Regions from separate parts of the Ruegeria sp. HKCCD4315 genome, predicted to be linked through region 1. Evidence: riboswitches for the same ligand, from Rfam matches in the RefSeq annotation. Region 1 holds a riboswitch; each other region holds the start of a gene.
What was found. Region 1 has a riboswitch for cobalamin ahead of GS646_RS05280 (DUF1636 domain-containing protein). Riboswitches for the same ligand answer to the same signal wherever they lie in the genome.

Region 1 (2,198 bases):
GCGCGGTGCTTCGGAGGCGATGACTTCCTTGGCCTTGGCCACACCTTCGGGTCCTGCAAGATCAGGCTTGGTCAACAGGATGATGTCGGCGCAAGAGATCTGATCCTCAAACACCTCGGACAGGGGCGTTTCGTGATCGATCGAGTCGTCGGCGAGGCGTTGGGCATCGACAGCTTCGACATTCGGGGCAAAGCGACCGGCGGCGACGGCCTCGGCATCGGCCAGAGCGATCACGCCATCGACAGTGATCTTTGAGCGGATATCCGGCCAGTCGAACGCTTTCAGCAGCGGCTTGGGCAGGGCGAGGCCAGAGGTTTCGATCAGGATGTGCTCGGGGCGCGGTTCCAGCGCCATCAGCGCCTCGATGGTCGGGATGAAGTCATCCGCGACGGTGCAGCAGATGCAGCCGTTTGCCAGCTCCATGATGTTTTCCGCAGGGCAATCCGGGATGGCGCAGGATTTCAGGATATCGCCATCCACGCCCACATCGCCAAACTCGTTGACGACAACAGCCAGACGTTTGCCCTGCGGGTTCTGCATCAGGTGTTTGACCAGCGTGGTTTTGCCCGAGCCCAGAAAGCCGGTGATCACGGTGACGGGAAGTTTTTCGAGATTCGACATGTCAGGCTCCAATCGGGGGAATGCGCGAAGCGCAGTTTTTGCGGAAATGTTCAGGGCGCTCGCGCCATTTCACCAGGCCATCTTCGGTGGCCAGATACTTGGTTGCGCCGTCGACGATTACATCGACATGGTCCACTTCGTTCAGGTTTTCGTAAACGAAGGTCCAGCGATCGGGGCCACCGCGCAGCACGATAGAACAGCCCTGATCGCAGTTCGAAAGGCATTCGACAGGTTTCAGGGTGATGCCTTCAGGCAGTTCGGCTTGTTCCAATGCCTGGTGCAGCAAAGTGCCGGGGCGTTGCGCATCGTCTTCGATGGGCAGCCCGCGGCGGCAGGTCGTGCAGACCAGCAGTTCGACCGGTGTGGTCTCAGTCATGTCTCTCATCCCCCCAAATCCTCTTCGCGGGGGACGGGGTTTCAAGCGGGCCACGTGTTGCAACATGGACCCGATACCGGAACACCCCGCCCGGTTTCAACTTCGGGTGTTGGCAGGTCTCCCGGCTTGCGGATGTCAGAGGCCCGGTACGTCAGGGTCCTCTGTCGGATGTCCCGCCTTCCCGGCCTAGGCCAGTGGCATTGGGCACCCTCTCCGGTCACGGTCGCGGGGGCGGCTGCGTTTGGCGGAAGATCCGTTGACGCATTCCCTTTTCATCGGCTCTTGCCGACACCAACGAATGGGTCATGCGGCACCGCTGGCCCGCTTGTCAAGCGCGTTGCGCGTAACATCAGGAGGCGGGTGTGAAAAGCGACCTGTGGTTGTCGTTGGGCGGCATGAATGGTCAGATAAATCCGTGATCGCATGACAGGTACAAGCCAGCAGGGAGAGGCGACATATGAAAGTAGGATTCATCGGGTTGGGAAACGTTGGCGGCAAGCTTTCGGGATCCTTGCTGCGGAACGGTATTGATCTGACGGTACATGATCTGAACGCGGATCTGGTGGCCGCGTTTGTCGCCCTTGGCGCAAAGGCAGCCGAAGGCCCGGCACAGTTGATGCGCGATTGCGATGCGGTCATCACCTGCTTGCCATCGCCTGCGGCGTCAGATGCGGTCATGCAAAAGATGCTGCCCGAAGTGGGCCCCGGCAAAATCTGGATGGAGATGTCGACAACCGATGAGGCCGAGGTCAAGCGTTTGGGGGCCGAGGTGATCGAACGCGGAGGCGCGGCAGTGGACTGCCCGGTTTCGGGCGGGTGCCATCGGGCGGCCACCGGCAATATCTCGATCTTCGCGGGATGTGACCGTGCGACTTTTGAGCGGATTCTGCCGTTTCTGACCACCATGGGACGGCGTGTTTTGCACACGGGTGAATTGGGCTCTGCCTCGGTTTTGAAGGTGCTGACCAACTATCTGGCCACAGCCAACCTGATCACTTGCGCCGAAGCGCTGGTCACGGCAAAGGCGGCGGGCATGGATCTCAACACGACATATGAGGCGATAAAAATCTCGTCCGGTACGTCCTTTGTGCATGAAACGGAAAGTCAGGTCATACTGAATGGTTCGCGCGACATCTCCTTCACTATGGACTTGGTGAAAAAGGACATTGGTCTGTTTCAAGAGGTAGCGGACCGCGCCGGG
Region 2 (2,198 bases), on a different contig from region 1:
ATTGTAAGCTCCTGTTATGATGACAGTTTTCGTTTTCGAATATCCAGCGCTGGGATTATGCGGCCCTCATGCTGAAAGCACAGATAATCCACACCAAAGGTGTCGCGAACACGTTCTGAGGTCAGCACGTCGCTGACGGGCCCATAACCCGTCAGGCGTGTGGATTTCATCAAGGCCACATGCGTGGCGAATTCCGGGATCATGACCAGATCATGGACGATCATGACCACCGTGACGCCCAGCTCGGCCACCAAGGACAACATGTGCCCCTTGGCGTCTGGATCCAGGTGATTGGTCGGTTCGTCCAGAAACAACAGGGATGGGTTTTGTGCCAAAGCGCGCGCGATGTGAGCGCGCTGTCGCTCGCCACCCGATAGCTGGCTCATCGGCTTGCGGGAAAGATGAGACAATCCGGTTGTTTCCAGAACTCGATCAAGATCTACCTTGTGCTCGGTTGCCGATTTATCCGCCTGAATCGGGATTTGCCCAAGCGCAACATAGTCTCGCAAACGCAACCGACCGTCTGGCATTTCTTGCTGGCCTACGACCGCGATGGTTCGGGCACGCTCATGCGCGGACAAGGTGCGCAAGCTTTTGCCTCTTATAAGCACATCACCCAGTGCAATACGTTCTATTCCGCAAAGCAACTTGAGCAGTGTTGTTTTTCCCGCGCCATTCGGACCCGCAATTGCCAGAATCGAGCCCTCCTCCAAGCCGAAGGACACGTCCTGCAAAAGGACATCGCCGTTCAAAGCGTAATATTCGAGACCCTCGACCGACAGAAAACTCATGACACCCTCTCGGTTGGCAGGGCGGGTATTCGGGACAAGGTCTTGGTGAATAACGCGGGCGGGCGTTCGGTTGCACTTGTCCAGCCATCGGAACTAAGGCGGTATTGTCCGGCGAATTCCACCACTGCGTCCAGATCCAATTCCGTGTCGATGTCTCCAAACAGATACTGCGCCTTGCCCGGTGCCTGAAGGCCAATGGTGGTTGGTCGGGAACAACCTGCCATGCAATCAACTGTTCGAATTGCAAATCCTTCGGGCAATGTTTGCGCCAGTGCGCCAGTCACTTGATCGGTGGACATGGCACCTGTGCAGGTCGCACACACAAGAATGAAATGATCAGCGATTTTCGTCATTGCATGTAGCGCTTACTGCGGGTTGGATTGATATGCAATGTTATAACGTAACGTGGCATTGAATTAACGGCACCGCGGGATGCCTCAGCGCAGTAGGTATTGAAGAAGAGCTTATTTCTGTCAGTCACCTTTAACACTGTCCGCTCCGCTTGAAACCAAGCGCGGACAGAAGGTGCTACCAATGTAAACACGCGAAAAACGTGCCATCAAAGCCTCCTTCCAGGACGCCCCGCCCCGGGTTGGTTGAACATCGGATGGCAGGTCTCCTGACTTGCGGGTCAAGGCTCGGCCCACCTTCCCAACCCTTTCGGGGTCAGTGGCGTAATGGCGTCGCTCTCCGCTTACAGTTGCGGGGGCAGTCACGGACTTGGCAAAAAAACTGTGCCGCACCGTATTCCCATTTTCATCCCTTACGGAACCATCCCGCTCAGCTAGTCTCGTGGTGCTGGACTTGTCAAGCAAGAGAATGAGTGGCGTTTGACGAAATCACTTGGGCTCAGCCCAGTTGTCTGTCGGTTATTGTCAACCCGGTTTACGTCAGTAGTCGGAAACCAATAGGAAATCTGGCGCGGCATCTTCCTCAATCTTTGAAAATCGAGGGATCGGATCTTCGAACACATTATCCGTTCGATCATCATTCACAGTCGAAACCTCGCCGATAAGGCAATCACCGTGCTCGGCCCAGAACGCGTGCCAAACTCCGGGCATCAGGGTTACGCTTTGCCCTGGTTTCAGGCGTAGATGCTCACCTGGTTGCAACGTAACAGGGCAGGCATCGCTGGGCACTGTGACAGGCGTATGCCGGTCGATGCCACCTTCTGGGTCCGATGCATAAATCTCCATCACCAGATCGCCGCCGCCACGGTTGATGATGTCCTCTGCCTTGATGATGTGGCGATGCATCGGAGACAGTTGTTTGTCTTTCGAAATCAGCAATTTTTCTGCGTAAAGCATCCCGCGCCCAGACTGCAAATCATTCACTTCGCCGTTGCGCAGCGTGAAAAGAAACAGGCCCAGTTCATCAAACCGGCCCTGAGCGTAGTCGGTGATGTCC
Region 3 (2,198 bases), on a different contig from region 1:
TAGTGGCTGCAATCGAAAATGCTCCGCTGATGCCGCCCCAAACAGCGCCCTGCAGCGGAGAGCCGCGTGCGATCAGACGGCCAAAGATCATCCATGTCAGCACCGCCGGAAGTGCGATGTTGACCGTGTTAATCCCAAGCACAGTCAAACCGCCAAAACCAAAAAACACGGCTTGAAGCAGCAAGCCAACAAACAGCGCAGGAAAAGCGGCCCAGCCAAGCAAAAGCCCAGCTAGACCGTTCAGTATCAAATGCACAGAGGACGGGCCGATCGGCACATGGATCAGCGAGGCTACAAAAAAGCTGGCCGACAGCACGCCCGCCGTGGGAATGCGGTCCAGGTCCAGCGATTTCAGCCCTATGGCAATGCCGCCAGCCGCTGCGATTGCGCCGCCGATCACAACTGGGTTCGAAAGGGCTCCGTCCACGATGTGCATAGGGGTTACTCCAGATCCCAGGCGCGGATCCAGATCACAGCATCCTGGCTCAGTTCTTTGCCTTCATGTTCGGTTTTTGGGCCCGCACCCAAAGCGGCAAAACCCCAGTAACCCGCTTTCGGTACGCCAAAGGTGAAATAGCCGTTCTCATCTGAAATCGCGACCAATGCGCCGCCCGGTAGTGGGGATGCCGTGGCATCTTTCGCACCGTTTCCCGCCAGATCGGGCTCAGCTGCCATGTATTCGATTTCGATTTCAGCACCGGCAACCGGCTCGCCTTCGCTCAGTACACGGCCGGTGAAGGTGGAACCTGCAATGACGTTATAGGGCTTGTTCAACGGCAGAATTTCGGTCGCCAGCCCTTGCGGTTGATTCCAGTCGGTGGGCAGTTCATTGCGGTTCAGGTAAGCCTTAGTGATCTGCTGGATATAGATATCCTCGGATTCTTCGTAGTAAGGCGCAGGTACCGTCACCAGCACATAGTCGCCGGACCGCTTAACCGGGACCGAACCAAGAAATGCCTTGGCGCTGTTTTCGGGGCCTTCGAATGTGGTTTCTTCCAATGTACCCAGCAGATCGGTCTTTTCACCATTGTGGATCACATAGAATTCTTCTGGCTTTTCCAGGGTCATCACGTGCCCGGCTTCAAACGGATGCCAGAAGACCAACTTGACAGGAACGTCGCCCGGACGCTCGATCATGGTATCCTCGGTGTATTCCAGCAAGAAATGAGCCTGAGCCAGCGCGGGCAGCGCCGCAGTAGCGGCCGCGGCCAACAAAAAGTGTTTCACAAATACGTCCTTCTCACGTCGCGCCTTCCCCGGCACGCATTGGTTTTTGACATGGGTGAATGCGAAACTATTTGCCCCATCGGGCAAACAGATCCGGCGCACACCCCGTCGCCGATGATGAGCACCCTTTCCGAGGGCGCATGTTCGGCAGGTCTCCTGACTTGCGGGTCTAAACGCTTAACTGGCCTTCCCGGGTGTGACCCAGTGGCGTAATCAGTCTCGCTCGCCGCTTACAGTTGCGGGGGCAGTTGCAGAATTGGCCAAGAATGTGCCGCACTGCATTCCCTATTGCCTCCGGGTGACTCCCCGGAACCGAACATGGCGCGTTGATGACAGAAAAACTTGAGCACGGTCAACTCCCGATTGCGGCATTGGAAGGGTCATCTGCGAATTCCGGAGGTGTTCCGCTTTAAACTCATCGGCTGCGGTGATGTCTAAGTGTTGGTGTTGTGACCTGTTCGTTGATTGCGGGGATTGTCCGTAGCGGGTTGCTGGAATTAATTTTTTGATTGCCGAAACCGGTTTCGGAACAGTTAAATGAAAGAATGATGGCGAATCCCGAATTGCAACAGCGACAAATCCGGTCCCAGCGCGCCGCGTCCGGTGGGCGGGTGAAGCTTGACGAATTGGCACATCACCTTGGCCTTTCGAAAAGCACCGTGTCGCGTGCATTGAACGGGTATTCCGACATCTCAGAATCAACGCGAAAGCGTGTTGAGGTGACGGCGCGCAAGATGGGGTATCGCCCGCTCAGCCATGCTCAGGCTATTCGAACGGGGCGCGTGCGTGCCATTGCCATGGTCATCAACAGTGAAGAACCGGACCGGCACAATCCGTTTTTTCAGGACTTTCTGGCAGGGGCTTGTGAAGCTGCAAGTGCGTCTGACTGGACGATGACAATCTCGACCGCGAAGTCGAAGCAGGACATGTTAAATGTTTTGGGCCGTTTGGTCGAAGAACGAAAGGCCGAT
Region 4 (2,198 bases), 2.0 Mb from region 1:
CATAGAGATCGGCAAGCCGCCATACCGCCTCGGGTGGGACCATCTGGTCATCTTCAAAAGTAAACAGATCCACCGGTTTTTCAGTTTCTGTCCAACGCGCATCAGGCAACCCGGCTCCGATCTCGGGCATGTAACTCGAAGGAGCGGTGCACCATTTACGCCATTGCCAGTAGACCGATGCCGGCAAATCCGCACCAAAACCGATTGCCTTTCCGGGTAAATACCCAAGCGCTTTGACCAGCAATGGGGCGTGCCCATACCAGAACACCCCGGCCAATCCACGGTAGGGCCATGGGTGATCGTTCAGGGTCACAAGCCCAGAACACACACAAATCATCCGGTCGATTTTGTCGATATCGGGCTGTACGGGTCCCAGCATGGCACCTACAGAATGACCAATCGTCCATTGTTGTGCACCGGGAAAACGCCTGCGCATTTCCGCCCGCGCCGCCGGCATATCGATCAAGGCCCAATCGGCCATTGTCGCACGTGCATCCTTCATGCGGCCGGTCAAAGAGTGCCCGAAGTCCCGGTAATCATAGGTTAGGCACGCCATGCCGCGCTCAGCGGCCAGCCAACGTGCGAAGTGGCGATAATAGTCGCGTGGCACGCCTGTGGCACTGTTCAGCACAACCACTGTGCCGGGTTCCGACAACGGTCGGTACAAGCGCGCTGAAAGGGTTGATGACCCGGACGGAAAGAGGAACTCTTCGGTCAAAACCGTCTGTTCTGTATCCAACATGATCCCTGACCCTGCGCCGAAGACAAAGTTTCTTACTTCAATAATTGAAACTCTACGCGGGAAGTTTTTACCCATCCAGCATGACCAAACGTCGGGGACAAAGATCCGCTTGACTCGGAACCGGATCAGACGCTAGCGATTGTGTGATGGTTCCTGTCCCCCACAAGGGGTCGGGATGAAAAGGGAACACGGTGCGGTTCCGTCTGGTCATCCGGACGCTAACCAATGCCGCGACTGCCCCCGCAACTGTAAGCGGTGAGCAAAGCCGAAACGCCACTGGCCCCGAGGGCTGGGAAGGTCGGCAAAGCCATGACCCGCAAGTCAGGAGACCTGCCATCGAAACTGAAACCGAAACTCGGGCGGGGTGTCCGGGCAGGTCCTGACTGCACTTCGCTGTCCCACCTGACCCGATCCTTCTGTCCACCACGCGCGGAGGGCGCAGGATGATCTGGAAGACAAAGACGCATGAATACAGCGCAACGGTATGTCAGCGGACGGGCAAAACCTGCCCCGCCCTGGCGCGGCTGGCGCGCTCGATCTCCGAGGCCATGACACAAGCTTCGGCTGCCACAGGCGACGACTTCGAGTTTGACGGTAGTAGTGAGCTTTCACATTGCACAAAAGGGTGTCAGGCAATTTTCCAGGCACAATCAGACAGTGTTCGCGTGTTTTGTGACACGCAGCCCAACGCAGCAATTGAGGACCTGAACCTCTATGCTGATCTGATTTTTGGAAACACGTTCCGCACTCTGCCATCTGGCATCATTGCAAACCCACCCTGCGCGATGATCGAGGTTGCAACGCTACGGCCCCGGAAAACCGTACACGCACCCGAACAGCTTTCGGCCTGAGGTCACACCACCTGCGCCGGGGAAACCCGGGCCGCCCAAGCCAGCTGCGCGTCTGTTTCCACAGCACAGGGGCGCAGCGAGCGCAGACGCTCCAGCGCCTTGTCAGCCCGTTCGCCGCACTCGACCATCAGACGCAGGACAACCATCCCCGACCTGCCACAGCCGCCCCGACAATGCACCAGCACTCGGCCTCCTCCAGCCAGGGCATGCCGGGCGGCGGCGCTAACTTCTGGCCACGCCTCTTCAACCGCCGCCGTTGGTGCGCCAAAGTCTTCGATCGGCAGATGCACCCACCGGCTGGCGCGGCTTTGAATATCGCTGCCAAAATCCTGCGCCCCGTGCTGAAGCATCTCGACATCCGTTGTCATTGAAATGACAATCCCCGGCTTCCACGCGGCAATCGTATCCAGATCCGTCTCATAGTCCCCGCCATGTCCGGGTATAGACGTCAGGGCCAGCGTTCCTCCTGCGACTTGCAGGGCATAGATAACCAGCTGCGACATGAACGTGTGTCCTCCACCAGGAACTCTTTACAAAAATGAGTCTTAAATTTTGTTGGAACAGCTTAGTGCGAATCCGGTCGGAATCTAAATCAAAAATCATCG

Region 2: linked by a shared signal. The riboswitch ahead of GS646_RS19935 (DUF1636 domain-containing protein) and the one ahead of GS646_RS05280 (DUF1636 domain-containing protein) in region 1 are both predicted to bind cobalamin.
Region 3: linked by a shared signal. The riboswitch ahead of GS646_RS19055 (DUF4198 domain-containing protein) and the one ahead of GS646_RS05280 (DUF1636 domain-containing protein) in region 1 are both predicted to bind cobalamin.
Region 4: linked by a shared signal. The riboswitch ahead of GS646_RS14995 (hypothetical protein) and the one ahead of GS646_RS05280 (DUF1636 domain-containing protein) in region 1 are both predicted to bind cobalamin.

Annotation. Positions count from the first base shown of each region.
Region 1 is NZ_WVRN01000001.1:1,064,556-1,066,753, forward strand. It holds gene cobW (cobalamin biosynthesis protein CobW) at 1-621, opposite strand, end outside; gene GS646_RS05280 (DUF1636 domain-containing protein) at 623-997, opposite strand; cobalamin riboswitch at 1,091-1,308, opposite strand; gene GS646_RS05285 (NAD(P)-dependent oxidoreductase) at 1,455-2,198, shown strand, end outside.
Region 2 is NZ_WVRN01000002.1:446,691-448,888, reverse strand. It holds gene GS646_RS19945 (ABC transporter substrate-binding protein) at 1-2, opposite strand, end outside; gene GS646_RS19940 (ABC transporter ATP-binding protein) at 15-791, opposite strand; gene GS646_RS19935 (DUF1636 domain-containing protein) at 788-1,144, opposite strand; cobalamin riboswitch at 1,383-1,582, opposite strand; gene GS646_RS19930 (D-lyxose/D-mannose family sugar isomerase) at 1,682-2,198, opposite strand, start outside.
Region 3 is NZ_WVRN01000002.1:245,141-247,338, forward strand. It holds gene cbiM (cobalt transporter CbiM) at 1-436, opposite strand, end outside; gene GS646_RS19055 (DUF4198 domain-containing protein) at 442-1,227, opposite strand; cobalamin riboswitch at 1,356-1,559, opposite strand; gene GS646_RS19060 (LacI family DNA-binding transcriptional regulator) at 1,776-2,198, shown strand, end outside.
Region 4 is NZ_WVRN01000001.1:3,024,262-3,026,459, forward strand. It holds gene GS646_RS14990 (hypothetical protein) at 1-742, opposite strand, end outside; cobalamin riboswitch at 873-1,095, shown strand; gene GS646_RS14995 (hypothetical protein) at 1,186-1,593, shown strand; gene GS646_RS15000 (dual specificity protein phosphatase family protein) at 1,596-2,096, opposite strand.